One region of the Dehalobacter sp. DCM genome, then DNA from elsewhere that is predicted to be linked to it. Evidence: riboswitches for the same ligand, from Rfam matches in the RefSeq annotation. Region 1 holds a riboswitch; the other holds the start of a gene.
The links. A riboswitch is a leader RNA that binds a small molecule or an ion and turns the genes downstream of it on or off. The one in region 1 is predicted to bind cobalamin.
Positions count from the first base shown of each region.

Region 1 (15,925 bases):
TTATATCCCCCAGTTCCTCAGTAATAATGGCAAAGCTTCTTTTTTCTATCTCCTCAGGCAGTACATTTTCAAATTGATAGTCCATCATCATTCACCTTCCGACTTTATGGTAAACTCGTTCTTTTTTGTTTTCATCATTTATCTTTTTGCCAGCGTTACTTAGTTTCTGTCTGAGTTGCAGTCCCTGTTGCATTCTGCCCGGCAGGCCAGGCCGACAACACAAAGACCGGATTCTGACCCATGAGCAGGTGATAGTCCGCTAATTTCCTGGATCGGGCTACGGTTACCTGCACGAGCTCAACCTCGTATGCCGTACGATCCCGGTAATAAGCCATTGCTTCGTTCAAGGTCTCCAACGTAATGGCATTGATCACGATCCCGGCATCGTTGTTCTTGGCATACACCGTATCCAATATTTCTTTCAGATTGCCGCCGCTCCCGCCGATAAAAACCCTATCCGGCGGTGGCAGTTCTGCAATTCCTTCAGGGGCTGTATTCGTGATGATGATAAGATTTTTAGCCCCGAACTGTTCTTTATTCCGGTGAATCAACGCAACGGCCTGCTCGTTTTTCTCGATGGCATAAACAAAACCATGGGTCTGCTGCAGTGCCATTTCCAGGGAAACAGAACCGGTACCCGCACCAATGTCATAGGTGATGTCACTTTGCCTAAGACGCAGCTTTGATAACGAGACTGCCCGAACTTCCTGTTTGGTCATGGGCACATCACCGCGTATAAACCACTCATCCGGCAAGCCATGCGTTATGTAAGCTCTTTCCAATGGAGCAGGATTTTCAATCATCATGACACTCAAGGAAGCAAAGGATTCTTTGGTAAAGTCTTGGGCTGTCCCGGTAACAATCCGCTCATTTGGATAGGATAAGTTCTCACCGATACTGACTTTAACCTCCGCTAAACCGAAATCAGACAGTTTTCGGCAAATGGCAGCCGGATTCTGGTCTCCGCCGGTCAAGACAAATACCTTCCGGTTATTCAGCACGTTGCCGACAATGTTCCCTTCCCGGCCATGCAGACTGCAGATTGCCGCATCGTCCCAGGCTGTTTTGATTTTCGAGGAAAAATACTGAAGTGACCCAATGCCGCAAATCAAACGGACATTCTTAAGGTCTGTTATATTTTCCGTTTCAAGGGCGCGGAGCAGCGATTTCGCCAGGCTGTAGAAACCAACATCCCCTGATACCAGTACGGCAACGGCAACCTCAGCTCTGCCCTCAGTCAGAAATTCTTTCATCAGTTCCATTATTTGGGGGACATGAGTCGCCGTATGCTGAGTCTTATCCGGGAATGCCAATTCCTTCAGGATGCGTTTATCCCCAATCAGATAGTCACTTTTCGCTATGGCCTCCACGGCTTCCTGGGTCTGCTGCAGCAGATTTCCGGGACCCATCCCAATGATGCTGACCGTAAGCATCAGACTTCACCTGTCATGTCACTTATCCGATCAACAAGGATCTTCGCCAATCTTCTATCCGCTCCCAATGTTTTACCAAAACTGATTTCCACACCGGGATTATCCTTTAAGAATTCATCGATCTCAGCCGGAATATCCTCCTGGATATGAACGCCATCAAATAGAAAATAAGGTATGATTTTTATTTTGTTAACACCCTGGTCAACAAGCTTCTTTAAGCCCATTTCCAAATTATTTTCAGAGAACTGTAGGAATGCATAGGTAATCAGGTCAGCGCTGATTGTCGTTTTCAGCTCTGTTTGAACCATTGCGATGATTTCCTTCAGTGTATTCTCCGTTTCGCTTTGTCTGCTGCCGTGAGCTAATATTAAAATTCCCGTCATTACTCTCATCCTTCTCTTTAAATTTAATCAGCAATTTAATTTAATCCAGAATAATAAGCGATCCATATCAACTGCGACATAAGTCAGTCGAATGTCAATGTCATCCATGGACAAATTTTTTAGAGCGCCCGAAGAGCCTTTTCCGCACATTCCAGCGTCCTGTCGATATCCGCTTCCGTGTGGGAATAAGAGATAAATGCCGCTTCGAACTGGGCAGGTGCGAGGTAAATCCCCTGCTTCAGCATGGCGCTGAAAAAGCGGCCATACCGCTTTGTATCACAGGTCAAGGCATCGGTGTAGTTATGAACTTCCTGCTCTGTAAACAGCAGGGTTGAGAGCGAGCCGATGGCGTTAACCGTCGCTGCTACTCCGGTCACTTTCAGAAGTTCTCTAAGTCCACTGCTGAACTTTGCTGAAAGGCTGTCAATATGACTATAAATTTGAGGATTATTTTTCAGTTTGGTAAGCTGGGCAATCCCGGCAGCCATAGCCACAGGATTTCCGCTCAGGGTCCCGGCTTGATAAACACCGCCGCAGGGTGCGATCTGCTGCATGATATCTTTGCGGCCGCCATAGGCCCCCACCGGCATCCCACCGCCGATGATTTTTCCGAAAGCGGTCATATCTGGTTTAAGGCCATAATATTCCTGCGCTCCACCTAGTCCAAGCCGAAATCCCGTAATGACTTCATCGGCGATCACAAGGGCCGCGTTCTCTGCACATATTCTTTGCAGATCCTGGAGAAATCCGGGTTTCGGCAAAACGACGCCCATATTGGCCGGCACAAGCTCAACAATCACGGCTGCAATCTGATCTTTGTTGTTTGCAAACAAATCCTGGACGCTGCCGATATCATTAAAAACCGCAGTCAGCGTATCATTGGCACAGCCTGGTGTAACCCCAAGACTGCTGGGTACGCCGGAAGAAATGACGCCCGAGCCTGCTTTGACCAGCATTGCATCACTATGCCCATGATAGCAGCCTTCAAATTTAATAATTTTATTTCTCCCTGTAAAGCCGCGAGCCGCCCGGACGGCGCTCATGGTCGCCTCAGTCCCGGAATTAACCATCCGGATCATTTCCACAGACGGGACCAAATCACAGATCAACTGGGCCATAATGACCTCCGCTTCGGTGGCTGCACCGAAGCTTAAGCCGTTTTCGGCTGCTCTTCTTACTGCCTCTAATACTTCCGGGTTGGCATGTCCCAGGATCATCGGTCCCCAGGAACCGATGTAGTCGATATACTCATTGCCGTCGATATCGTAAAGTCTGGCGCCCTGAGCGCGACTGATGAAACGCGGTGTGTCGCCCACCGATTGGAAATTGCGCACCGGACTGTTGACACCGCCCGGCATCAGCTTCTTAGCTTTTTCGTATAATATTTCCGATTTCATACCCTATACCTGCCTTGTCTTTCTTTAGCCTATTCTGCCTTCCGTGATATAAGCGGCAATTTCCGGTGCAAAATAGGTAATAAGCATATCAGCCCCTGCCCGGAAAATGGCGACGGTGGTTTCGCAGACCATGGCGGCCTCATCGATGAGTCCCGCCTTGGCTGCTGCCTTGATCATGCTGTACTCTCCGCTGACGCTATAGGCCGCCAGCGGCAGATCAAATGTATCTTTCATCCGGGCTATCACATCCAGGTAAGCTAAGGCCGGTTTGACCATCAAGATATCTGCGCCTTCCTGGACATCGAGCTCCGATTCACGCAAGGCCTCCCGCTGATTGTGATAATCCATCTGATAGGTTTTCCTGTCGCCGAAGGATGGCGCACACCCTGCCGCCTCGCGAAACGGGCCGTAAAAAGAAGATGCATATTTGGCTGAATAAGACATGATGGGGATATTAGTAAAATGATGCTGATCAAGTGCTTCGCGAATAGCCTGAACCCGGCCGTCCATCATATCGGATGGTGCCACCATGTCCGCGCCGGCCTGGGCATGAGAAACTGCGACTTTTGCCAATATCGGCAGTGTCCTGTCATTATCCACTTCCCGGCCGTCCAGCAAACCGCAGTGGCCATGGCTGGTATATTCGCAGAGGCAGACATCCGTGATGACATTGCACTGGGGAAAACTTGTTTTGATTTTCCTCACTGCCTGCTGCAGCGCTCCGTTTTCGTTAAAGGCTTCACTGCCGCTTTCATCCTTATGGCTGTGTTCCGGTACACCGAACAACAGGATACTGTTGATTCCTGCCTTGATAACCGATTCAACCGCATATTCGACCCGGTCCGGGCTGTACCGTTTCTGTCCGTCCATCGCCGCAATGTTTTCTTCAATCCCGTTTCCTTCCGTGATGAACAACGGATAGATCAGTGCACTCTTCGCCAGACGGGTTTCACGTACCATTTCCCGGGTAATTGGGTCTTTTCTTAATCGCCTTGGCCTGATTACATCCATAGGGTCCTCCTTCGGTACTTACACTAAACTTTTATTCAATCATTTATTTCTTAATCATCAATAAAAGTATCAACAAGTCCAGTTCAACTTATTTACCAATGAGATTGGCAATCGCCTCAACCATACTGTCCAACGTCGCTTTTTCAGCAGTAATACAATGCATACCATAGGCCTCGGCAGTCTTCGCCGTTTCCTCCCCAATACAAACGGCGTTAACTTTGGTAAAATCAAGCTCCGGCAGGGCATTGACAAAGCCTTTCACTGTGGAAGCGCTCGTAAAGGCGGCATAATCAAAATCATAGGCCTGTATAATATCCTTGGAAAAGCTGTTGCCGTCGGCTTCATAAACAGTATCATAGACGGGAATATCATCATAGACAATGCCTTCCCGGTCGAATATCTGATTCAAATCATCGGATCCTTCCCGGGCCCTGAGGACAAGAACCCTTTCCCCTGGAGCCAGGACTTTGGTCAATCCCTCGGCCAGACTGGCCACATTAAAGGTTTCCGGCATATAGTCCGCATACATGCCGCGCTGCGTAAGCGGCTTCGCTGTTCCGCTGCCGATAACCGCAATCTTAAGCCCGTAGAGTTCACGGATGTCGCGCTTCATTTCCTTCATTTTATCAAAAAGGGTCTCCACACCGACGGCGCTGGAAAACACCAGCCAATGATAGTCCCTGATCTGTTCCAAAGCAGCATTAAATTCAGGATTTTCACGAATTGCTCTGGTTTGGATACACGGAAACTCCACCGCTTCTCCGCCCAGATCACGGATCTTCTGACTGAGCACAGAATTGAGTTTCTCGGGCCGGGTGACCACCACCCGTTTGCCGGCAAGGGGACGCAGTCCTGCCCATTCGAAGTTCTCCGCCAGAGAACAAACCTTTCCAATCACGATGACTGCTGGGTTATGAATTTCTGTTTTGGCCACGTCCTCGGGCAACGAGCCGACAGTGGTCAGCAGCCTGCGCTGCCTGGCTGTGGTTCCTTTTTCAATGACCGCTGCCGGCATATCGGCAGCCATACCCGCATTTAATAGTCCCTCGGAGATACTTTTAACTGCGGAGACCCCCATCAAAAAGACCAGGGTTCCTTTCATATTGACCGCAGCCTGAAAATCAATATTGGGTGCCTCGCCTTCCTTGGTATGGCCGGTAATGATATGCAGTGAGGAACAAAAATCTCTGTGCGTCACCGGGATCCCTGCATAAGCCGGAACAGCGATGGCGGATGTGACGCCGGGTACCACTTCGAAGGGGATCTTACGTTCAGATAAAAGTTCCAGCTCCTCGCCGCCCCGTCCGAACATAAACGGGTCTCCACCTTTCAGGCGGACGACACGTTTGCCCTCCAGTGCTTCTGCCAGCAGGATCCGGTTGATTTCTTCCTGCGGGACACGATGATAGGTCGGCAGTTTGCCAACATCGATCTTTTTCGCTTCTTTTGGAATAAGATTCAATATCTCAATCCCGACGAGTTTGTCGTAGACGACGACTTCCGCATCTTGCAGGACACGAAGACCTTTCAGCGTTAAAAGTCCTGCATCCGACGGGCCTGCTCCGACCAGCCAGATTTTTCCTGTCTTCCTGTTTTCCATTTATTTTACCTCCGAAAGCAGTTTCACGGCTAAACGATGTCCTAATTCCGCAGCATCCTCGGTGTTCCCGCTGATTGTACCTCTCGCCTGGGCGCCGGTAATGACATCGACATGCAGACCCGTGATCCGGATTTCATTATGGGCTACCTCGGCAAAGGCGGCAGCAGGCGAACTGCATCCTCCGTCCAGTGTCTGGATAAAAGCTCTCTCCGCCAGCGCTGCACTTTGTGAATCCTTGTTATTAACACATTGCAGGAAACTAAGATCTTCCCCTTTTCTGCCTTGGATTGCGAGTATCCCTTGGCCGGCTGAAGGGATCATATCCTCAGTAGAGAAAATTTTACTGATCCGACTTTCCAATGATAAGCGTTTGAGTCCGGCATAAGCCAGCAACAAGGCACTGAATTCGCCGCTATCCAGTTTTCTTAAGCGGGTTATTACGTTGCCCCGGACCGGTTTGACCTGAAATCCCGGATAAAGATCATGAAGCTGGATCGTCCGTCGCGCACTGGAACAGCCTACCGCTTTCTCTTTGTCCATGTTCGCCATCGATTCCATATGCAGTGGCAGGACCAAGACGTCTCTGGGATCTTCTCTTTGGGAAAAAGCCACGATAGGCAGATCCTTCGGAAGTTCAGCCGGCATATCTTTCAGGCTGTGTACCGCGATATCGATCACACCCTCGTTCAAGGCTTTATCCAATTCTTTGACAAAAAGACCTTTACCACCGATTTTATCAAGAGTTTGTTCCAAAATAACATCCCCTGTGGTTTTCATGGTGATAAGCTCCAGTTCCAGTTCAGGATGGTTTTCCCGGATCATTCCCATGATCATCTCTGACTGGATTACCGCCAGCCTGCTATCCCGGCTGCCAACGATTATTTTCCTTTTTCCCATGCGGCTACCTCTATTCTGGTTAAACCTGTTATTTTATCTCCTAACAAATCTGACTTAAGCGATACTGTCATGATTAAATTAGGTTATTATGTCGCGATGTGTATCGGTTTCATTCCGAACAACTGGCGTGTCATTCCAGTAATTCATCCACGTGCAGTCTGAGCTTATCTGCAGCCTTCCTGACCCCCCTATGGTCTTCCCCGCTGGCCGTCAGCCCGATCACCATATTTCCTCGTCGGATCACAGCCGGGAAATAGAATGTACAGAGTTCTTTGGCATCCGCAACACTGATTGGAATGCCATGGCGTGTGCACTCTTCAGCAATTTGTCGGTTTACGTGGGAATCACTGGTTACGGCCAGGACCAGACATGCACCCTGACAGTCTCCTTCAGTATAGTGGCGGCGATACACGGAACACGTTTCATTGATTGCGAGGTCTGCTTCAAGCTCCGGAATGATTTCTGGGGCAATCACCGTTATGCTGGCCTTAAATTGCAGCAAGGTTCTGATTCTTCTTGCCGCGATTTTCCCGCCCCCGAAGATAACAATTTTTTTATTCTCCAGGGAGATAAAGAGCGGAAACCAAGGATGCTCCTGCTGCCATTCCAACGAATAGTCTGTAACCAATTTTTGTAGAAGCTCGTCTTTAGCGGTAATGGTACATTGCCCTGACCATACTGTCTGATGTGGATCTACAATATCTACCTTATCTGTATTATCTGCCTGATCTGTCTGCTCCCCTTGATTGGTTACCACGGCGCCAGGCTCGGGACGCTTAATCAGTATAACGGTAATACCGAGTTCCCGGGCTGCCTCCATTTTCTCCCGGAATCCTCCGGCGATACCGGAATCCTTGGTGACCAGGAAGTCAGCCTTGGCTGCTTGCAGCATCGCGATATTCAGCTCCGTGGAAAAAGGACCCTGCATATAGCTGATGTTGGACTTTTTGAAGCCAAGCATTTCGCACTTTGCCATCACTTCCGGCATGGGCAGGACTCTGGCAAAAACTCTTTCCCGGTAGTCCCGGACTATAGTAAAGGCGTCGATTTCCTTGCTCCCGCAGGTCAGGTAAATGTTGCCGGTGGTTTCGTTTAATATCTGGGCTGCTTCCCTGCTGCTATTTACGCTGATGATATTATCCGATACTTTCGGATCAGATACTGTTTTTTCTTGGTATGATTGATCCTCTGCTCTTTGCAGCCGGATATAGTCTGTTGATGTCTCAAGGCACGCTTCCCGGATATTATCCGTTACGACCCGGGCATAAGGGTGCGTAGTATCGATCACGCAGTCCGGCTTAACCTCCCCGATGAAAGCCTTCATTTCCTCCGGGCTCAAACGCCGGGCCTGAATGTGAATATTCCTGCCAGCCTGAATCAATTCCCGGCCATAATCGGTGGCCACTGAAACATAGACTTCGGCGTTGCTGCGGCGCAGCGCACCGACCAATTCCCTTCCTTCAGTTGTCCCGGCAATGATCCAGAATACCGGCTTTTTCATCATTTTTTATATCCCCTTGGTGTCACCAGTTTGTTATGAATGATCCGTGTCTGCGAATTTCCAATAATGACCGTCGTAAACATATCCACTTTTTTCTCTCGTAATTCCGTCAAACTGGAGACAAGCTCGTAGTTTTCGCCGTCTCTGCCAATACTGCGCACAATACCCGACGGTACACCATTGCTTTGATGACGCATTACAATATCACACGCTCTTTGCAAATAATCGTGCCGTTTCATGCTTGACGGATTATAGAGTACAATAACAAAATCCCCCTGGGCTGCCGCCGCCAACCGGGCTTCGATCTTTTCCCAGGGCGTTAATAAATCACTGAGACTAATCACGGCAAAATCATGGATGAGAGGCGCTCCAAGAACGGCGGCCCCGCTGCAGGCAGCGGTAATTCCCGGAATGACCTCAACCTCCAGCATGGGATAAGGCTCGGCAAGTTCCAGTACGATCCCTGCCATACCATACACTCCGGCATCGCCGCTGGAAACCACTGCCACTGTCGCACCCGCCAAAGCCTTTTCGATGGCTGTCCGACAGCGGTCGACTTCTCTTTTCATCGGGGTGGCAATTATTTCTTTCCCGGGGAATTGATCCTTGATCAAATCGATATAGAACGTATAGCCAACTAAGATGTCACTTTCCCGGAGTGCCTCCAGCGCACGGTTGGTCATTTGTTCCGGACCGCCCGGTCCTAAGCCTACCACATATATTTTCATCGTCTCTTTTTACCTTATCACTTTCTCTAAATTTGTAAAACACTCATTCCAAAGATCGCGATCAATACTGTCTCTGAATCCATACAGTACCGAGCTGACTACTTTTTCTGCGACTTGGGCCAATCGGTTTTCAAATGCCGTCTTTTCCTGATCACTTAAATCGAGATTCTCCAGATCTTTTTGCAAGTTGCGGCAGATTTTTTCCGAAGCTGAACTGGATATGTTTTGCAAAAGGGGCAGATAGTTCCGGATTTCAAAGGAGGCGATAAACTTCGCGATATGTTCCTCAATGATGGCATTTGCTGCAGCTAAAGAACGCTTATTTCGAAGCTCTGCCTTCGCCAGTCCCAGACTGTCCATATCCAGTAAAATGATATTATCTATTTCACGCACCGTAGGTTCAATATCCCGCGGCACGGCCAGGTCACAAAAAACTTTTGTTCCATACCCGGGGGCCAGGACTTCAGCCAAGGCCTCCGCTTTCACGGTATAATGCGGGCTGGACGTCACACTGACCACAATATCCATTTCCGCCATTTCAGCATAACGTTCTTCATAATCTACACCCTTGCAACGCTTCGGTAAGACATATGTCTTATGATTATGCTGTCTTAAGGTAATATAAACCTCTGCGCCGCACAATGCTAACTGGCTGGCGACGATCTTTCCCATCTCGCCGTTGCCGATGACCAGACAGCGTTTATTCACCAGAGAGGGCACAACTTCCTGAATTCTCTCCAGCGCTTTGGTCGCCACCGACACATCGGTTGCGGTCAGCTTAATCTCTGTTTTAACTTTCTTGGCAGAGGTCACTGCCATCTGGAACAGCTTTTCCAAATAAAGGTCCGCTGTGTTGGCTTCTCTGGCTTCCTCGATGGCGTTTTTGATTTGGGACAAAATCTGGCTTTCGCCCCAAATTTGGGACTTGAGTCCGCAGGCCGTCTGAAAAAGGTGAACATACGCTTCTTGGGAACGGCGAAGGACAAAGAGGTGCTCATAGTTTTCCCGTTCTGTCTTCTCCAAGTTTTTCAGGTCACATAGAACTTGGGCCAAATCAACCATGTAACCCTCTTTTTCGCTGAGCCATAGCTCCGTACGGTTACAGGTGGAAATAATCACGGCCCCTTCCATACCGTCCCTTTTGACAACAGCCTCCATCGCTTGTCTGCTTTGAGTCGGCGTAAAGGCAAACAGTTCACGTTCCTTTAAGGACGCTTTTTCATGATCGATGCCGATCATTCTAATATTCAAAGCTAACCCTCCATTCCTTCTGGGCCAGAGCAACGGTCACCCCATGAGCGGATACTTTCGGACTGATCAGGCTCCCACCGGCGCTTGCCAGTACGGCAGCCCGTTCACAAACATTACCGACACCGGTAATCGTGCTGACAAATTCTGACTCTGTATAGTTACCCGGTACGGTAAGAAGCTGGTCTTTCGTATAAAAATGCAGCGGCAGGCTATTTTGGGCAGCAAAGTCCTGCAAACCCTGTTCATCTTCCTTAAGGTCGATGCTGGCAATCCCTGCAACCGCCTCGGGACTGATCCTGTTTTTTTCCAGCTGCTCCAATACGAGCTCTCCGATCTCTTTCTGCGGCGTACCTCGCCGGCAGCCGATCCCGAGATATACCGTCCGCGGAACAATATTCAACGTGTGTGTAAATGGGTGTATCTTGGCATTCAGCGAAACACAAATGCCAAGATCAAGGTCAGGTCGATCCTTTTGGATTAGTCGGGGCAATTTTCCTTCAATTTTCAGTTCGCTGTAAAAGCCCACAGGCTTAGCTGCCAGCAGCCGCGCTGAGATTTCTTTCGCTGCTTTCATATCGGATATCCAGGCATCATGGACTGCGGCCCATTCGTCAACGGCAAAGAGATTGTTGACATCTGTAGCGGTAGTAAGCACCGGGACGGCCTGCAGCGACTCAGCAATCCTGTCGGCCAGCCTATTGGCACCGCCAATATGACCGGACAAAAGCGGAATGACAAACTTTCCCTTTTCATCAAGGCATATAATTGCCGGATCGGCCGTCTTATCCCGGACGAAGGGGGCGATGGCCCGCACTGCGATCCCACAGGCCCCGACAAATACCAAGGCCTCATTCGCCGTAAACAGTCTGCCCGTGAAGCTTATTAAATCAGGCAGGATCGGCTCTGCCAGCTCCGTGCCGCCGATTTGTCCGCAAAGTTTTTCCGGCAGATAACAGCGGGCTTCATCACCCTGGGATGCAAACACCTTTTTTATTTTCTGTGCGAGATCCGCACCGTTGACCGTAAAGGCCAGGATGCCTATTTTCATGATCAACCCTCATTTTCAAGATCGCGAATCGTTACCTTCCCGAAATTCATGGGTAAATGTCGGATCATAGAGTTTGGAACGGTCGTAGACATCCCCCAAAAACCATCCTACGAGAATCAACGCGGTCTTGGTGATCTGATTGTCGCGGGCTGTTTGGGCCAAGGTCCCTACCGTACAATGGAAATGTTTCTCGTCGGGCCATGTGGCCTTATAGACGATGGCCGTCGGTGTGTCAGCTGTATAACCGCCTGCGATCAGCTTAGCACTTAAATTATCCAGCATCCCGGTACTGAGAAAAATCGCCATGGTGGCCTGATGGGATGCCAATAGCGCAATATCTTCTTTCGGTGGTACCGGAGTTCTGCCTTCCATCCGGGTGATGATCACAGTCTGACTGATGTCCGGTAAGGTATATTCTTTCTTTAGGGAGGCAGCTGCACCGAAAAAAGAGCTGACTCCGGGAACCACTTCGTAAGGAATTTTTTCTTCATCGAGCAGATCCATTTGTTCACGGATCGCACCGTAAATGCTCGGATCACCGGTATGCAGGCGAACCACTTTTTTTCCAGCCCGTTCGGCAGGAACCATCACTGCGATCACGTCTTCCAACGTCATTTTCGCACTGTCGTAAATGACACATTCTTTTTTTGTAACGCTCAAATGTTCCGGATTAACCAATGAACCGGCATAGATGACAACATCGGCCTGTTCTAAGAGCGTTCTGCCGCGCACGGTAATCAAATCAACTGCTCCCGGACCGGCTCCAACAAAATAAATCATTTGGTGATCTCCTTTTCTTTGACAATGATCGTCGAAAAATAGCTTGCTTTCCCCTTGGCATTTCGGATATCATGATACACTCTCTCCGTGGGCATACCGCAGCATTCTACCATCTGGGTATCCTCAACCAGGTCTCTGCTGAGCAATTCTTCCTTCACGTTGCTGAATTCTTTGCCGGATTTCATTAGGACCTTGGTCCCGCCCCAACTCAGATAATCGAAGGATCCCTCATAGGATGCCGGAATAATGTGCAGCGGCTGCGCTCCCTCGCAAAGGGGGGTGTTGAGCCGGGCGGCAACTGCGCAGAAAGAGGGGACTCCCGGTATCAGCCGGGCATCATAACCCGCATCCAGTACTCGGTTGTGCAAATAAATATATGTCGAGTAGATTGACGGGTCCCCGAGGGTCAGAAACGCCACCGACCTGTTCTGTTTGAGCTGGTCCATGATGAGCTCAGCCGCTTTTTGATGGCTTTGTGCCAGTATTTGAGCATCCCGGGTCATCGGCATATAGAGTTCGAGTATTTCTTTTTGGGAAAGATCAACGGCCTGCTTAGCGATATTCCAGGCGGTCATTTCTTTTTCATCGGTACGCGGAACAGCAATCAGGTCTGCTTCTTTGATGATCCGTATCGCCTTCAGCGTCATTAGTTCAAAGTCCCCAGGCCCAACGCCTATTCCATATAATGCTGCGTTCATGCTGTTTCCATCCTTTTAAGCTTATTTATGATTTCATCTGCTTCCGGAGTTTTGCCCAAGATGCCCTGTTCGTTAGTGTACAAGATCACACCGGCTTTCACTTTGTTTTGCAGACGGTAATGTACATAGTCATTGATTTTTAACATAATCGACGCGAATACATCGTTGCGGAGGCCATAGCGGTCCAAAACGGCAACCGCTTCCGGTGCTGTCAGACAACGCATGATCTCCTGAACGATCTCCCGCGAAGCACCGTGAAGGGCTGCATGAACGGCGATAACCTCCATCCGGCAGTCCGCATAGCGAGAATGGGTATTCATGATACCGGCAGCCAGCTTAACCAGTTTTCCGGCATGTCCGATCAAAAGCAGGCTGTCAAAGCCCAATTCCACGGTAAAATCGAGCATTTCACCAATATAGTTACTGCACTGGACCAAGGTATTCTGTAATCCTAATGTCCCGCGGGCAAATGTTTCCCCGTAGTTTCCCGGGCACACCAACAGATGGCGGCAGCCCTTTTCCTTTTGCTGGTTCATCTCAAGCCGAACCGTATCGATCAACGCTTTCTCGCTCATGGGTTCAACCATGCCGGAAGTCCCCAAAATCGAAATCCCGCCGACGATACCCAAACGGGGATTGAAAGTTTTCCTGGCAACCGCTTCCCCTTCCGGAACAGAAATCGTAATAGTGAGACCACCCTCATAGCCCAGCGCGTTGCAGACTTTCTCTGCTTCCGCGATGATCATACTTCGGGGAACCGGATTGATTGCTGCTTCTCCTACTGGGCAGGCCAGTCCGGGCTTTGTGACCCGGCCAACTCCCGTGCCGCCGTCGACGCGAATAGCCTGCTCTTGCGCTTTGGCAACCGTAGCGAAAATGAGGATCCCGTCGGTCACATCCGGATCATCGCCGCTGTTTTTTTTGACGGCACAGGTCACCTGATGATCATCCCGCTGTATTTCCAGTACTTTCATCGTGGTGACGATGCCTTTCGGTGTAGCAATGGCTATTTCCGTACACAGTTCGCCGCTCAGCAGCATCACAGTTCCGGCTTTGGCTGCTGCCGCCGCGCAGGATCCTGTCGTGAAGCCGCAGCGCAGTTTTTTATTTTGTTTGAGGACATAAAGTTCTGCCTGGTCCATAAGTACTTATTTCCTTAGTTTAAATTTATTTCTATGTAAAGCTCAATTAACTTTATTTGAAGTATATCGAAATCTCCAGAAGATATCCGATTTATTGGAAGCCGTAAATTGATATTCCGGATTTCTTCTTGTCATCCGTGACATAAGTGAAGCGCCAACTCTCCATATGGACTAAGCCGATAGTTTGCAATAAACAAGGTACTGCGAATTATGAATGATCTTTGTTCGGCCCAGTTGTTCATCCGTGAACAGAAAAAAAATCTCTCAACTCGTTATGTTGAGAGGTTATATTCGAAGGAAATACCTTTTGAAATACCACACACCTCTCTATCGCTCGTAGAGTATAACGGTGAGATCAAACAGGCAGGTCTTCTGGCTCCAGTATCATCATTCTCCAGACCTTCCCAGTTTCCCAGTGGCATTCCTGAAGAACTCCTCTATTACAGCGGCGTGACCGCGCGGGCTTTAACCCGACTTTCCTTTTCACTAAATGATGCTGCCTGCATCATTCAACACCTGTTCTACACGTATTCAATTATCCATTAAGTTGGATTCAATCGTTTTTGGATATAATCCAGACTCATTATAGCGCCCTTTTATAATGGAATCAACTATTATTTTCGACAATATTATTCTCTAAATATCATTGTCTACTATCACTCGCGGCACTCTTTTGGTCAAGCCGCAGGTGATCTCATAACTGATAGTCCCGCAACGGCCCGCAATTTCATCGGCTGTAATTCGATCTTCCCCGCAATCGCCGATTAAGATCGCTTCGTCCCCTTCGTCTACCCCGCGAATATCGGTCACATCCACCATCGTTTGGTCCATACAGATCCTGCCGATGATCGCCGCCCGTTTCCCTTTGATCAGGACCTCACCGTTATTGGACAATGACCGCCGCCAACCGTCAGCATAGCCGATCGGGAGCGTCGCCACTTGCGTCGGACGTTCCGCAACAAAGGTCCTGCCATATCCGACACTCTCCCCTTTGCGGATTGTTTTCAATTGAGATATACGCGTCTTCAATGAAAGTACCGGTTCAAATCCTGCTTCCTGGCCGGTATGCGTCATCGGCAAAAGTCCATATAAAATAATCCCCGGACGGCAAAGTTCAAAATGACTTTCAGGCACTTGGATGATCGCTGCAGAATTAGCCGCATGGCGGATCGGAATAGTAATTCCGGCAGCACGTAACTGATCACGAAGGGTATTAAATAGCGTTAGCTGTTTGGAGACATAGGTCAGATCGGTGCCATCAGCAGTAGCGAGATGCGTATAGATTCCTTCCAAAAAAAGACCGGGAAGCCCGGCAATCTTTTGAATCGCTTCAAACGCATTATCCCGAAACCCGATCCTGCCCATCCCTGTATCCACTTTGATATGCAGCCTGGCTGTTTTATGCAACTTCTCGGCCGCAGCCGATAGGGCCTCAGCCTGGCGCAGTTGAAATACCTCCGGGATAATATCATCTCTGACCATGATCTCCGAATACTCCGGGAGCGTCGGTCCGATGACCATGATGGCAATATCCGGAAATTCCTTCCGCAATTCCAGTGCTTCATCTAATATCGCAACGCCAAAACGAGTTACCCCTTCTTCTCTTAAAGCGCGGACTACCGCTATGGCACCGTGTCCGTAGGCATCTGCCTTGACAATGGGCATCACATCACTTTTGGTGAAACTTTTTACCCTTCTGAAATTTCGTTTCAATGCGCCTAAATCAATTTCTGCCCAAACCGGACGAAAAAATTCCATTTTATTCTCCTCATGTGTTCTGTCCATATATTAATTTTTTTGCTCTTCAATTTCTCTGCGAACCTTGGGCAAATACTCCGTTACTTCCGATGCGGTATAGCCAGATAACCCATATTGCTCTTTCAAGGAATCCGCTGCTTTACCATGAAGGTATACTCCCATACACGCTGCACCAAGTGGCGGCACGCCTTGGGCAGTCCAGGATAGGATACTGCCAGTCAGGACATCCCCGGTACCGCCTGTACCCAAGCCAGTATTCCCGGTCATATTAAGGAATACTCTCCCGTCAGGTGATGCC
Region 1 covers NZ_CP092282.1:1,049,960-1,065,884, reverse strand. The annotation lists gene LPY66_RS05185 (precorrin-8X methylmutase) at 1-85, opposite strand, end outside; gene cbiE (precorrin-6y C5,15-methyltransferase (decarboxylating) subunit CbiE) at 156-1,433, opposite strand; gene LPY66_RS05175 (sirohydrochlorin chelatase) at 1,433-1,816, opposite strand; gene hemL (glutamate-1-semialdehyde 2,1-aminomutase) at 1,936-3,213, opposite strand; gene hemB (porphobilinogen synthase) at 3,238-4,224, opposite strand; gene cobA (uroporphyrinogen-III C-methyltransferase) at 4,313-5,824, opposite strand; gene hemC (hydroxymethylbilane synthase) at 5,825-6,721, opposite strand; gene cobK (precorrin-6A reductase) at 6,852-8,225, opposite strand; gene cobJ (precorrin-3B C(17)-methyltransferase) at 8,222-8,950, opposite strand; gene hemA (glutamyl-tRNA reductase) at 8,960-10,201, opposite strand; gene LPY66_RS05135 (cobalt-precorrin 5A hydrolase) at 10,191-11,249, opposite strand; gene cobM (precorrin-4 C(11)-methyltransferase) at 11,265-12,029, opposite strand; gene cobI (precorrin-2 C(20)-methyltransferase) at 12,026-12,727, opposite strand; gene cbiD (cobalt-precorrin-5B (C(1))-methyltransferase CbiD) at 12,724-13,869, opposite strand; cobalamin riboswitch at 14,215-14,404, opposite strand; gene alr (alanine racemase) at 14,506-15,627, opposite strand; gene LPY66_RS05110 (NAD(P)H-hydrate dehydratase) at 15,658-15,925, opposite strand, start outside.

Region 2 (15,925 bases), 1.4 Mb from region 1:
CGTGACAATATCCCCTGCCTGCCATTGACTAAGATTCTCTGCATCCCCGGCTTTTATCTCCGTGGTCAGTTCCCCACCCTGCCTGCGCAGGAACACATAGATGTTTGAAACACGCCGGAAATCAATATTTGGATCGGGGTTCCCATCAATTCGAGGATACTCAGATAGATTCTCGCGAATATCTTTATCCATCATGTCCTTCAGATTATAGCCCGCATGTTGAAATGCCCGCCACACCACATCCGTGCAAACGCCTTCAGTATCAGGCGGATATCCCCCTTGATAATATGCACTCTTATATTGGGGTTTACGCTTCACTTCTTCTTTCGCCCCTGCAACGATGTCTCTCAGATCGTCCAGCCCGTCACCATCCTGATCACTGGGGCAATCGATCTGTGTAATATGAACGGGGTTATGACTAGGCGAATATTGGATTGCCAGAATGGCAGCACCGATAATCACAATGCTTATCAGAATTAATTTTTTCATGAAAGATTTTCCTCATTAACACGTGCTAAAACAGAGTAGCACAAGAATTCTCATCACCAGACCGCACAAGATGAAACTTCAATACGAATTTACGTCTATGCATATTGTACCATATTTTAGAAATTACGGTGATTGACACGTGAATTACAATGGCCTAAATCTGTCAATTAATTCTTTGAGATTTATAGCAATGGATATGCTGTGTCAAAATGAATTTCGGTTCCTAATTTAAGAACGCGATACCGTCCCCCTGTTAAGACGAAAGGATATATGTTAAACTATTAACGAATATTATCAACCGGCGTTTATCTGTCGGTGCATTTTATATTTCATGTCAATTATAATAATTAAGGAGGGTCTACTATGGTTTCCGGAAGTAATGCTTATCCTCAGTATTTTTTAAAGTGTAAAGATTGCAGTATTGAATTTTCTCTCAGTGATAGTGAAGAAAACATTAAGCTAGCGCAATGCACCGCATGTGGCAGCAACAATGTCGAAGTGCTTTATATGTCTTTCGGTTCCGATGGCCCAGGTTTCCAAAAAGACTATGCTAATCCTTCAACACCGTGTACTGGCAACCCCGATAGCTGTTTCGAATGCAGCAGTGATAACTGCAGCAAGGATAGCATACAATAGTAAGACGCTAGGTCATATTCAGAAATAATATGTCTTTAAGAATTGAAACCATGAACGCGTTATCACGAGCTTCATGGTTTTTTATTTCTTTTAGCATGTCACCAGCAATAAATGATAGTATTAATCAATTTAATCAAATTCACCAACAAACCGCACTTCTGTTTCCAGATTTACTCCAAAACGTCTTTTAACTTCATATTGAATGTGCCGGATTAGTGCCTGTATATCGCTCGTCGAAGCTTGACCCACATTAACAATGAAACCGGCATGCTGGGTAGAGACCTGTGCCCCACCGATCTGGTACCCTTTTAAGTTGGACTCTTCGATTAATTTTCCGGTATAATATCCGGCCGGTCGTTTAAAGACGCTTCCGGCACTTGGCAAGGCCAAGGGCTGGGATTGTTCCCGTTTGTGATTCAATTCGTCCATTGTCTGTTTAATAACGTCTTTGTGTCCTTTTACCAGTTTAAACGTGGCACCTAAGACAATATCTCCGTTTGTTTGCATGATGCTGGTTCGATAGCCGAGTGCCAAATCCTCCGCTTCTCGGCTTAGAAATTTCCCCTCCCGGGTCAGGACGAGAATAGCGTGCACAACGTTTTTGATCTCTCCGCCGTAGGCACCGGCATTCATAAATACGCCGCCGCCGATGCTTCCGGGTATGCCGCAGGCAAACTCCAATCCGGAAAGACCGTTTTCTTGTGCCACTTCCGCCACATCGGTAAGCAGTGCCCCCGCTTCGGCCTCAAGTATCTCATTATGAACCGTGCATCGGCTTAAGCGTTTCCCGAGTTTGATCACGACGCCCCTTAAGCCCTTGTCACTCACAATAATATTGCTGCCTTGTCCAATAACCATAAACGGGATGTTTTCCTTTAATATGTATCCAATCAGTTGTTGCAGTTCCGGCATATTTCCGGGTTCGATTAAACAATCGGCGTTTCCCCCGGTTTTAAACGTTGTGTGCTTTTTCATATCTTCATTTAAATGAACCACGGTGTCTGCAAAGTTCATCTGAATTAAGGCGGCAAGCTTCTCGATTTTACTCATTTCATTATCCTCCATCCGTTTATCCCCTATCATCATACATCAAACAGCTTGTCGACTTAAAGATACTATCCTGCAAATTATCACGGATATTTGCGACTGACACCTACACGTGAGACATCAATCTTCGTCTTCAGTGATCTCTTCGATGGCCACGATCTCATCGATATTGACGCTATCGCCGTCCGTCAGCGTAATTGAATCGAACGATTTTAACTCACCTATAAAACTTTGCTCGATTGCTTGGACATCCTTATCAGTAAGACGGGCTTGACCTAAGAAACGTTCATCCGATGCAGCCACTGTATAAACAGCATATAACTTTGCCAAACAACTCACCCTTTCTCCCTAACTAGTAGATAGCTTCCTATAGTATTTCACATTTACAGCACAAAATAACAGGACGATCCCACTTAAGGGACGCCATAGCCCGGCGTCCCTTAAAATAAATAAGAAACCAACGCGACGGAGCGGAAATTTACTGCTTATGTTCGATTTCAATAACACATTCATTTTTGATTTTCCCAACCAGGAACTGTAAAGCATCGATAACATGGGGCCGTATATCGCCGCCGATGAGAACTACCATAATATCGTCGCCAAGTTCGAGCTGGCCTTCATTCAGCCAGACTCTGACATGAAAGATACCGTCCATCTTATAGGTCTCCGCAATGACAGCATCCACCTTCGCGGCATCATAACTAAATTCCATTCCTTTAACGGTCGAACCATCATCAATGCCTTGGCGTACTTTGACTTTAGGTGTTTGGCGTACAACCCCATTATGGACTAAATACATACCTTCTTGTAAGGCGGCCGGATCTGCTTTTGCTTCTTTTAGCCATTGATCAATGGATGGCGGTTGTTTTTTCATAATTCCATTTCCTCCTCGGTGATTTAGGTTAATAGCATAAGGAACATATTATATTCATAATCCCTTTGCATTTTATATTAGTGACGGTAAACCAACGGTTGATATTCTTAGCATGAGGTTGTCATACACTAAATTTAACCGCCGTGCCATATACCATGACCTCTGCAGCTCCCTGCATAACGGCGGCCGAGGCATATCGAATATTAATGACTGCGTCAGCCTGCAACTTTTCTGCTTCAGCGACCATACGTTTTGTCGCAAGTGCTCGCGCATCATCCATCATTTCCGTATAAGCTTTTAATTCACCACCGACTAGCGTTTTAAAACCTTGCGTGATATCACGACCGATGTTTCTTGACTGAATCGTACTGCCCTTGACAATCCCAAGTATTTCAAGTGTTTTTCCTGTGATGTAATCAGTATTGACTAAGATCATCTTCCTCACCGCTCCTTATTTCTTTGATTCGTTCCACCAAAACAAATATGCTAACTCCCGCTAATATTATAGGAATCAAAGCGCCTAATATTTTGGCCAGCAATGGGATACCTGCTACAAAGATACAGACGAATGCATAACCTATAAAATACAAGACAATCAAGGTTGTAATCACAATTGGAGCGATCATTTTCTTTTTGTACATATACTTACTCCTAGATACCAGCGAGTGGAAATAAAACTATTTATTTATATTATACATTATTACTTATTATCCTTCAAAAAGGTACTTTCAATCCTTACTTACGATATAAGCCAATTATTTGAAATGTATACTCTTTATACCGTAAAACGCGATTAAAAATCGGTGGCATTTAGTAAGCTCATGATGTAAATTCCGGAATTCCATGCTCGCATGGGACATCGACATGACACTTGCCGCAACCATAACGAACCCGTTGATTTGGTCCGTGCGGAGGTAAAATCGTTGTATCAACATACGGCCCGCAGACCAAATGATCTTTAGCGTTTTCAATGCCCTTACGTATATCGATGGCTTGAACCGGACAATTCTTCTGGCATTTCCCGCATAAGGTGCAGTAGTCATACACGCCCGTATAACCGCGTCGGGTTACCGGCAGCTCGCAGGATGTGATGATGCTTCCAAAACGACCGGCTGTCCCTTTTCGGGTAATCAGTCCTTTGGAAAGTCCAAAAGTACCTAAGCCGCAGATGTAGGCGACATGTCTCTCGGACCAATTCGATATATATGGCTGAAGCATTTTAAAGCGCGCATCGGTTGTTGGGAATGCGGCAGAATAGCCTTCACCGGTCAAAAGACGGCAGATATGCTCTCCTAAGATAGCCAGCATTTTTTGTCCTTCAATACGGGCATGCAGCCATTCATCGGAAGCGGATGTGCAGGGTTGACGATTGGATACTCTAACCGTGTCTGTAAACGGGAGAAAATAGGAGATCACACTCTTGGCATCACTGACCCAGTCATGCGGGAGCATAAAGCCAGGATGAACGATAGACTGAAGACGCTGAAATAACGGGTCGGATGCATCGCCAAAGGCAAATATAGGATCGTCAAATATCCGCATCCCCGCGAGATCTTCACGAATAGCATCTTCATCCTGAATATAATTATCGTTGCAGGTGGATAAATAATCCGTTGCGTGGCCGATCAGCATTTCTGTGTTCAACATTTCTACTCCCCTCTTTATCCAAGATTATAACATAATTACATCAAGTTTAGCTCCATATGAATTGGTAAGCAAAAACGGCCCAGGGCCGTTTTTTTTATTCACTTTATTGTCATTTGCTTCAAGTACACCCAAGCGCTCACGTCTGTTCCTTTAACCATTGTTGGCAGATTTTCACGCCATCCGCAGCATTAGCCGCAAAAGCGTCTGCCCCAATTATTTTACATGCTTCCGCTGTTACAGGAGCACCGCCAATAATAATTTTGACATTATCTCTTAATCCCGCCTCTTCCAAAGCCTGAACGGTTTTCTTCATTGAATCCAGCGCGAGGGTCAGTATGCCGCTCATACCGACAATTTTAGGCTGTATTGCTTTTACCTTCTTGACGAATTCACTGGCAGGCTGATCGATCCCAATATCAACAACTTGAAATCCGACTGCCTCCGCGATGTTTTTAAAAATATGTTTGCCTATATCGTGCAAATCGCCTTCAACGGTACCCACAAGGATCGTACACGTATTATCGGGCAGGTTCTTAAAGCTTGCTTTGAGCATTTCAATAACATCCGTTAACAAATCCCCTGCAAACAGAAGATCGCCAACAAAATAATCGCCATTTTCGTACCGATCGCCGACGATGGTCATAGCCTCCTGGCATGCATTGAGCAGTTGATCCGCCTCTTCGGATGACAGTGTGCCCTTGAATAAATTTCTGACTATCGTTAAGGTTTTTTCTTCGTCAAGATCTCCCATTGCCTGGACCAATGCATTCCAATCAATCACGTCTTTGTCCTCCATCGTCTTAAGCATATTATTATGTTCTATATTATTACAGAAATCCGCTTTATATCCAAGTATCTGTAAATATATTACCATTGTTTCGATATTTGCTCAATCATTACGACAAACAATTCGGTCATTTGCAATTGAGCATTATTGGATTTTCAGAGTGTTTTTTCTATACATATCACCAATTTTACAGAATCAAATATATTACGTATATAGAAGGCAATTTATTCCAACGCATAAAACATCTCTTTTAAGCCAACAAACTACCCTTCATTTGGAGGTATATCTATGGACACATTAAAATGCATTTCCAATGTATTTCGTTCAGCCGATGTCATTCCTATTGATGACAACTCAAAATTGATATTAATGAGCGACGTCCACCGGGGTGACGGGAGCTGGGCGGATGATCTCTATCGGAATGAAAACGTGTATTATGCCGCTTTGACGCATTATTTTAATGAAGGTTATACCTATATTGAACTGGGTGACGGCGATGAACTCTGGAAAAATAAGAAAATGGCAGAGATCGTTCCTGTCCATCTCAAAACGTTTAAGCTGCTTACCCAATTTTATCATTCGGGACGCCTGTATTTCATCTACGGCAACCATGACATGGTCAAAAGCCATCCAAACTTTGTCCAAAAAAACATGGTTCAGTATGTGGATGAGCACTCACAAAAAATAACCCCTTTGTTTGAGAATATTAAGATTCATGAGGGTTTGGTTCTTAATCATACGCGTCTGGAGCAAAAGATCTTCCTGATCCATGGCCATCAGGCCAGTAATTTAGATTACGATTTTTGGGCATTACGGCGTTGGCTTGTCCGATATGTATGGAAACATCTGGAATCGCTGGGATTCAATGACCCTACCAGTACCGCAATAAACTATCGTAAAAAAGTATCCATCGAAGAGAAGCTGACAGAATGGACGATACTGGAAAAGCAAATGCTCATTGCCGGCCATACCCATCGGCCGATGTTCCCGCAGGTCGGGGAACCGCCGTATTTCAACGATGGCAGCTGTGTTCATCCCTACTCGATAACCGGAATTGAAATTGCCGACAGCAAACTGACCCTGGTCAAATGGGAGATTAATACCCGCACTGACGGCACCTTATTTATTGACAGAGAAGTCTTAGCCGGACCGCAAAGACTCAAAGACTACTTCGACTCGCTATATAAAAGTCAATTGAACGATTAGCCGCGTCGATCCATTTCAATGCCCAGAATTTTGTTGAGTTGCTTGAGGTTGATTTGGGTTGGGAAGCCTTCGTCACTCCAATGGTTTTTGCAGCCGCAATAATCGAGTAACACACATTGGGCAGCAACTCCCATTTTCTTGAGCATCCAGCCGCCGGAGATCAGATTGAGTACGCACGCAATACCAACTACACCTGCCCCATTCTGGAGGAGTGCGTTTTGATCATCGCGCCCTGCCGAAAGAGATGATTCATGCGGTATGATATAGACTTCAAACCCATGTTCATCGCCCATTTTGCTGATTTGTTGGACGTAACATTCTGCGACACATCGTTTGCAGCGAAATGATTCCGCTTTGCACTTTGATTGCGGCAAAAGGCGCATACAGGCCGGCAGGACAACGACCTTTTTTTCCGTGTGGCAAAAAGCATCCCGAAATGCCCGATTCATGACCTCCGCCCCAACCATATTCATATGGTATTCAACCCGACGCCTTCCGCAGAAAATAACATCCTCACGCCAGTATCTCTTAGGCCGGAGTTCATTTAAATAACGCTCGACGTTCCCTGTATATCTTCCAATCTGCTGTTCACTGCGTACGCTAAACCACATGGCCAGCGTGATCGCTGTGGCCAATAGCTCGGAGACCGCTTGGGGTGGTAAGGTCTCTAAGTAGCTATACCAGCGACGAAGCTGCATCACCTCATATTTAAACTCACCCGTTGCCTCCAGCCATGCCATCAGTTTATCCATATTCATCAGGTTGGGATCAAGTGTGAATAAATGATCGTATAAATCCGGTGAGAGAAAGAGAGTAGACAAAACTCCGCGCATAAAATCGATGCTTGGTTTTAAGCTGTTGGCTTGCTCACGCATTTCCGAAAGCAGGGTCAGCATTTGCTTTGGGGCAGCATCAAGCGCCTTGGCATCACCGCTATAGACCTTCCATAATATGCCTAATACGAGGAACTCGAAACGCATCTCGTCAACAGCGAGTTCATGAACCAATCCGGATTGCTTCATATAATCGCGATAACCCAGAATATGCTTTGAGGCCAGGCCGTCAATTTCTGCTAATATTTCATCGGTAAAAGTCGCCACGTCCGTGTAAAATTGGTCCGAGTCAGCATCTTCTCCCCTTAGCGAATAAGTTATTACATACACAAGTCTTTCCCCCAGTAAACGCGTTCTGGCTCTTTTTCTACCTTTCCAATCATATAATAAGCATCATCTGTCTGTCTATCTGAAATTTTTATTCCCGGACTTAACCGAAAAGCGGGCGTTAGAGGTAAGATAAACACCGGCAATAACAAAAATCCCGCCGAGGAGCTGGTACGGTGTAACCGTTTCATTCAGCAGCAAAAAGGCAAAGATCAATGTGAAAATAGGCATAAAATTCATAAAAACCGAGGCTCGGCTCGGCCCAATTATGCTTACGCCTTTGCCCCAAAAGACCAGACCAAAAACCGCAACACAGATAACGTAGATGATTGCCACCACCAATCCCCAGGAGACGGTCTCCAGTGGATGAGCCTGGTATTGAACAATCCCGAACGGAAGAAAATAAACCGTTGCAATTAAAGAAGCATAGGTTGTTACATAGAGGGCCGAGCTTTGAACAGTCGGGTTTTTGGAATAGATCGTATAGAGTGCCCAGCATGTGGCTGCTAAAAACATTAAAATATCGCCAATATTAAAGGTCAGCGTTGTAATCAACGCCCATGACCCTTTGGTGATGACCCAGCCGACACCTAAAAATGATATCACGACACCCAAAATCTGAATGACACTCAGTTTTTCTTTTATAATGAACCGGGAAAGAATGATAATGATCATGGGCGTCGCCGCATTAATCAGCGAGCCATTAATAGCTGTCGTATAGGTTAGCCCCGTATATTGCAAAATATTGAACCCGAAAAGCATGAGTCCTAGAAAAATAAAGGTGAAAATCCCTTTGGCAGATAATAGTTTCCCCGTTGTCATTTTGAGAACAATAACTAAAATGATTGCTGATAGGACCATACGAATAGTCGCACCGGCTAAAGGGGACATTGCCTGTACGATATAGCGGGCGGCTACCCAATTGCCGCCCCAGAGCGCAACCGCGCCGATAAGCAGGACATAGGCCAACAAATTACTTTTACTTTTCAACTGAATCCACCTTTTCTCTGTCTATTTCACATATTGAATTTCAAAAACGATTGATTACGATTTATAATAACATAATACAATCTTATGTAGAATAGCCCGGATTAATTACCCAAAATACGCTGCCGCGGTGCCTTGAAGGATATAAGAGCTGAAAGTGGTATTGTGCAGGCGAACCGGCCCCAAATACGAATAATTGCTTACTTATTAAAAGAACGGTATACTAATGTATAATATGCCTAGATCACCGAATCGCCTTATCACCGTATTAAATAATGCTCTCTTTTACGTTTTCTATATTGCATTTTTAATATTAAGTTTTGTCCACTTGTTAACTTTGTACCTTTTGTTTAATTAAAATAAATAATTAAATAATAAATAATGGCGGTGAATATTTAACAATGGACCAATTTCTGACGGACTACTTCAAACGGATCAACTATACCGGCAGCACCGATGTTTCCAGTGAAACACTCTATGGCCTACATACCTGCCATACCCTCAATGTCCCTTTCGAGAATCTGGACGTCTATAACCAAAAACCAATTTTCCTGGACAAAGAATCGCTGTATAAGAAAATCGTCCACAATAAGCGAGGCGGTTACTGTTTTGAAATGAACGGATTATTTTCTTTCGTTCTGAAAGAACTTGGCTTTAAGGTCACGGACCTGCTGGCCAGAGTTCATTACGGCGATACCTTTGGACCGAAAGTGCATCAGGCGCTCCTGGTGGAAATCCAAGACGAGAAATGGCTTGTTGATGTGGGATTTGGGAGAGACGGTATTATTGCCCCGCTCCTGATCCAGGTTGGCATTGACCAGCAGCAATTTACTCAAACTTATCGTCTGCTTACCGATCCTGAATTTGGCTTTGTTCTTCAAATAAAGATTGGGGACAACTATTGCCCGATGTACGCCTTTAAGCCAGAAGCGTGTTATCCCGTTGACTTTATGGTATCCAGCCATTTTACGAGTACATCTCCCACTTCAATATTTGTCATAAAAATGTTTTGCACGAAGCCAACCCCGGAAGGAAGAATCACCTTAGTGGGTGATACATTGAAGGTGACAACAAACGGTCAGGTCTTCGAAAGCACGATTGAAAACGAAGCGGAATATCATCGGTTACTCAAAGAATACTTCGCACTGGATTCGGATAATGTGGATGTAAGTAAAATGTTCTTAGCTGAATGAATGGGTTAATTCAATACTGGGTAGCAATCATCGTATCGGGCGTAACAGGGATACGCTTAATAAAACATTGTCAAAAACCCAAGACCTAATATAACGTTTTTCTTAAATTATTTGTGCAATTTTCTTAAAAAGGGCTGTATGTCACAATGAACCGCTCCCCGTCAAGTAGACAATTAAAAAAATAAAACTCTGCTGCCAGTAGGTATAACCTGCTGGCAGTTTTATGCTGCTTGTAAATAACTTTCGTGTTTCTCCAAAGGTGTTAATACACCAAGATTCCTCTGTAATCGTTTGTTGTTATAGTAATCGATATATTCCTCAATCATTTCTACTACAGAGTCTCTGCTGGTAAATCTTTTTCCGTAATAGCGTTCTCGTTTAATAATCCCCCAAAAGCCTTCCATTGGGCCATTATCAATACATTTGGCTATTCTTGACATACTTTGGGTCATTCCAGCTGCTTCAAGCTTCGCATGAAATGCTCTGTTCGTATATTGGAATCCCCTGTCACTATGAAAGATTGGATGTGCGTCCGGATTAGCTTCAATGGCAGCATCAAATGTATCGAATACCAGCGCGTTATTATTAGAATCACGTATAATATATGAAACTATTCGTCTATCGTATAAATCTAATATTGCACTAAGATATAGTTTGTGCTTTATTATTCCAACGTAATACTTGAATTCTGTTACATCTGTAAGCCATTTTTCATTTGGAGCTCCAGAGGTGAATTCTCTATTTAGTATGTTTTCTGCTATATACTGTGGATTGGCTGCCTGTCGTGTACACCCATTGTTTGAATACTTAATGGTGGATTTTATATCTAACTTACGACAAATGCGTAAAACTCGCTTGTCATTCGCTTTTATATTATGATACCGCTCAAGATCATCCTTGATTCTTCTATACCCTTTATCTGGGCTTTCCTCATGAATTCTTTCAATCTCATCAGCGATACGAAGATTTTCTGCTTCGCTTTCAGGTATTTCTCTATGCAGCCACTTATAATATGCTGCTCGTGATACCTTTCCAAACTTACATAGGGTGCTGATCGGATAATTATGTTCTTGGTTTTCTTCTTTTATAGCCTGATATATAAATTCATGGCGAACCAGGCTTAGTCCCGCCTCCTCTCTATCCCCTCGAGTTTTTTTAAGAAAGATGCCTCCATTTCGGCCTGTTCTTTTTCTGCTCTTAAAATCTTATTTTCAGCTCTCAGCTTTTCTAATTCACTCATCTTATCCTGAGACTTTCGCTTCCCCCGATTGTCTCTTAATGCTTCAACCCCATAGACTTCATATTTAACAGTATAGTTACGCACCTGCTGATAGGATACTTGATGTTTTTCAGATGTTTCTGCGTAATTATGATCATGTGCAATGCAATACCGCACGATTTCAACGCGTTCATCGAAAGTGGTTTTTCTTCCTTTGGTCATGATGGTACTTCCTCCTGTTCCAGAAGACCTTAGTTCTTCATGACCATTATACTGTTTTATCCAGCGTTGTAACTTACCTTTTGATCGAATTCCATACTTTTTACAAATATCAGTTTGAGAGCCCAAACCAGCTAAATAATCTTCAACAGCTTGTATCTTAAGTACTTTTGTGTATTTTTTAGTTCCTTTCATTAAGAAAACATCGGCTCCCATGGACTCATAATTAAAAATCCATTGTTGAACAGATGCTAAACTTACATTAAGATCACGGGCAATCTGATTTTGGCTAGTTTTTCCATCTAGATACCGTAATACAGCAGTTAACTTCTCGTTGCTAGATATCTTTCTCTTTGACATAAAATATACTCCCCTCTAAGCAACAAGTTTTTATTATTTCACTTGTCTACCTAGAAGGGAGCATATCACAATACCGGTACTTGACTTTATACCGTATTTTAGTTATCTTTATTACGTAAAAATAAATAAAACTCTTAGGTGCCCATTTTGGGAGAATAGGGAAATCGGTACAATCCGATACGGACCCACCACTGTAAAGACGAGTCCCCGCTAATCCACTGGCGTGTGCTGGGAAGGAGCGTTAGGATGCTTGAGTCTGAGTCAGGAGACCTGCCTAAGAGGAGAAAGTCTTTCCGGGGTTTGGAAAGCGGCGGCGATGAAGGCAAAGTCCCGACCACAGTAACAGTGGCGGGACTTTATTATTTTAGCCCTATAAACATCATCAGTTAACGCCATAAGAATGCCCGAGACTGACTCTATAACCAAATACTTTTAATGGAGGTACTTTAATGAACGATCTTACGAAATTTCATGGCCTGCACAATCTAAAAACGGCAAACGAACAGGAATTAGAAAACGCCCTGCTCGAACTCACCAGTGGCATAACAGCCCTCGATACCGAGGCCATGGCCGCTATGCAGAACCGGGTGGACGCCAAAATCAAGCCCCTCGGGAGTTTAGGCGTCTTGGAAGACATAGCCCGTCAGCTGGCCGGTATCTACGGCACAGCAACACCAAAAATTAATAAGAAGGCTGTTCTTCTCATGGCCGGAGACCACGGTGTTACGGAAGAAGGCGTCAGTGCCGCACCCCAGGAAATCACCAAACAAATGTTCTACAGCTATCTTCGGGGTGGAGCAGGTATCAATGTTTTGGCTAATAGTGCCGGGGCGCAAGTGATCTGCACCGATATTGGGATTGCAACCTCTTTGGATCGACCTGAGCTGATGGCTTACCGAGTCAAGAACGGAACAAACAATATGGCCAAAGGGCCGGCGATGACACGTCAGGAAGCTATACAAGCACTTTTAACCGGCGCGAAAATTGCTTCTGAGGCGATAGCATCCGGCATTAACGTCTTGGCAACCGGAGAAGTCGGTATTGGCAATACAACCCCCAGCGCCGCACTCATTTCCGTATTTACAGGCCATTCCGTAGAAGATGTCACCGGCCGCGGCACTGGCTTGAAAGACGATGCCTTGATCAATAAGCAAAACGTCATCAAATGCGCCATAGAAATCAATCATTGTGATCCGGCTGCGCCAATCGATACCTTGGCTAAAATAGGCGGTTTAGAAATTGCCGCTCTTGTCGGTGCGATCCTCGAAGCAGCTTACCAGCGTGTACCTATCGTTTTGGACGGAATCATCTCTTCAGCGGCCGCTTTGACTGCCACCAAGCTGGCTCCCCTCTCGACATCCTATATGATCGCATCGCATAGTTCCGAGGAACTCGGCCAACATCTGGCTCTGCATCAACTTGGGCTCAGACCGCGTCTTGATATGCATATGCGGCTCGGAGAAGGAACCGGAGCCGCTCTGATGTTCCCCATTATTGAAACCGCCCTTAAGGTTGCTGATGAGATGGCCACATTTGCGGAAGCAGCCGTGACCACCGGTGACTTCTAAACAATACCTTTAAGTAGAAAAACACGATTGTTTCTTTATCGCTTGTTATGCGTAATCCCTTGAATTAATGTGAAATGGGTAAGTGTTGGTTCCTTCTAACCGGAGCCCGCTTACCCATTTCTCGAGGTGTACTGCAATAGAGTACGTCCTCCTTTCAGCTATAACCCCTCATCTTTCGTTGAATATCTCTAATCCAACTTCAGATTCATCGGTGTTTCCTCCATAGGCTATTCCTATCGGATATGGCATATGGAAGGATTTCGCAATGGGAGTCTTTAATTCCTGCTTATCTAAATCGTCTTCTTTTGAAGGAGTGGATGTCTGAAATCGTCTTTTGATTCTCGGAATCCGTTTGGACCTCCTTAAACCAATTCACCACACTAGCCTTTAGGCTGCTCAGAGAACAACACATACCCTTCATCGATAAACTATTTTGCATCAGCAGGTCACCAAGAGCCATTGCTCCGATTCTATGGGGCAACCCTCTTACTCAGGCGAATCCTTTTCGGAGTGTATCACCAGCGTACTATAGATCGAATATTCTGTCAATAGTCTTTTCGCCCGATTTACTGCTACAATTTGACCGGATATCTTAAATTATTCTGGCAAGTGTATAGAAAACCCATGAACATCATGTTAAAATTAATTCATATTTGCCCATTACAGCAGGATTTTTTTTAAGACAAGGCGGAAGATTGATACATACCGAGCGTAAGGCGAATAACGTCCACGGATGGACTAATACCGCGGTCACCATGGATGGAGAAGGAGCGGTAAGACAACGCAGTATTAAAAGAAATCTGACGTCAGGATAAATAGGATTTAGGGTTAACATGGTACTGCATGAAAAGGAAATTAATGTTTTCTTTCACATGATTCGATATATATAGTAGTAAATTTATACACAAAGGTGAAATGACAATGGACATATTTTTAATTATCGGCTTAGTGCTCGGTTGTCTCACGGTCATCGTCGGTATGATTGTCAAAGGAGCCAATATTGCAGTATTGTTAAATCCTGCGGCTGCCATTATCATCATCATCGGAACCATTGCTGCGGTTATGAATTCCTATCCCCGTAGTGAATTTTTAAATGTCCCGAGAGTACTGGGGGCGGCCTTTCGTGAAAAGCAGCAGCAAGATCCTGTTAAGCTAATCGAAATGATCACGGAATTAGCTCAGTCAGCACGAAGAGACGGCCTTTTATCACTGGAACAAACGATTGAAAGTATTGAAGATCGCTTTTTACAAAAAGGCTTGACTCTTGTTGTCGATGGACTGGAACAAGACTATATCCGCGAAATTATGGAAACGGAAATCGATAATATGGAAGAACGCCATAAGGCGAATGCCGCGATATTCTCTACGGCAGGCGGCACTGCTCCTACCCTTGGTGTTCTTGGTGCTGTCGTCGGTTTGATTGGTGCCATGGGTTTTTTAGATGATACAGAAAAATTAGCCCATATGATTGCCGCTGCTTTCGTTGCGACACTTTTTGGAATTTTTCTGGGTTATGTTGTTTGCCATCCGATAGCGACACGACTGAAACGAAAATCGCAAATCGAGACCCGCAATATGTATTTGATCCTGGAAGGTGTTATTGCCCTGCAGGCCGGTGAAAATCCAAGCAGCATAAAAATGCGGCTTACCGGCATGCTCGATCCGAAGTCCAGAAAGAAAATCGAGGATAACGAAAAAGCAAAACAAGGCAGTGCGGAATAACTATGGCGAAAAAGAAGAAACACGACGAAGAACATATGGATGAGACCTGGCTTCTTCCCTATTCTGACTTGCTGACACTCATGTTGGCTCTATTTATCGCGATGTTCGCCATCAGCCAAGTTGATAAAGCAAAAGCGCAGGCGCTGGCCGAAGCTTTTCAAGGCATTTTTAACGGCCAAGCGAGCCTTATGGAAAGTGAAGGCAGTTCGGTGATTGAGCAAGGAGATCCTGCCCCTACGGATGTAAAGGTCATCGAGCAAGATATGATGCAGGAGCTCAAAGAAAAGCTTGAAAAGGAAATCAGCCAGAGCGGCTACCAGGATAAAGTGAAAGTCCACCTCGATAAGGAAGGACTGGAGATCGTCATTCAGGACGTGATGTTATTTAATTCCGGAGATGCTCAAGTACTTGACAATGTTTCCAGATTACTCTTGGAAATAGCCAAACTGTTAAATACCACCGATAACTACATCAAGATCGTGGGGCATACGGATGACCGCCCGATCCACAATTCCCAATTCCGATCGAATTGGGATCTTAGTGTTATTCGCGCCATCAATGTTATGAATTATTTAGTAGTTCAAGGCCAAGTTAAGCCCGAACGGTTTACTGTACAAGGATACGGGCAATATTCCCCTGCTGCCGATAATCTGACCGAAGAAGGCCGGGCTAAAAATAGACGCGTGGAGATATTTTTGATCCGAAAGTATCCGATAACAGATAGTAATCCGATAACAGATAATGATAATACGAGTTCCAGCGAACCGGTAACCAATAGTTAAGGCAAGGCAGCTGATTAATGCTTTTTCGG
Region 2 covers NZ_CP092282.1:2,401,114-2,417,038, reverse strand. The annotation lists gene LPY66_RS11150 (DUF1287 domain-containing protein) at 1-489, opposite strand, end outside; gene LPY66_RS11145 (hypothetical protein) at 853-1,125, shown strand; gene murB (UDP-N-acetylmuramate dehydrogenase) at 1,255-2,175, opposite strand; gene LPY66_RS11135 (hypothetical protein) at 2,293-2,511, opposite strand; gene LPY66_RS11130 (molybdenum cofactor biosynthesis protein MoaE) at 2,651-3,046, opposite strand; gene LPY66_RS11125 (YbjQ family protein) at 3,168-3,482, opposite strand; gene LPY66_RS11120 (hypothetical protein) at 3,463-3,687, opposite strand; gene LPY66_RS11115 (4Fe-4S binding protein) at 3,866-4,693, opposite strand; gene LPY66_RS11110 (cobalamin B12-binding domain-containing protein) at 4,830-5,474, opposite strand; gene LPY66_RS11105 (metallophosphoesterase) at 5,769-6,686, shown strand; gene LPY66_RS11100 (DUF116 domain-containing protein) at 6,683-7,849, opposite strand; gene LPY66_RS11095 (DMT family transporter) at 7,925-8,836, opposite strand; gene LPY66_RS11090 (arylamine N-acetyltransferase family protein) at 9,235-10,026, shown strand; gene LPY66_RS11085 (IS3 family transposase) at 10,248-11,126, opposite strand; gene LPY66_RS11080 (helix-turn-helix domain-containing protein) at 11,147-11,824, opposite strand; cobalamin riboswitch at 11,944-12,116, shown strand; gene cobT (nicotinate-nucleotide--dimethylbenzimidazole phosphoribosyltransferase) at 12,274-13,392, shown strand; gene motA (flagellar motor stator protein MotA) at 14,314-15,114, shown strand; gene LPY66_RS11065 (OmpA/MotB family protein) at 15,117-15,896, shown strand; gene LPY66_RS11060 (NYN domain-containing protein) at 15,911-15,925, opposite strand, start outside.
Region 2: linked by a shared signal. The riboswitch ahead of cobT (nicotinate-nucleotide--dimethylbenzimidazole phosphoribosyltransferase) and the one ahead of cbiD (cobalt-precorrin-5B (C(1))-methyltransferase CbiD) in region 1 are both predicted to bind cobalamin.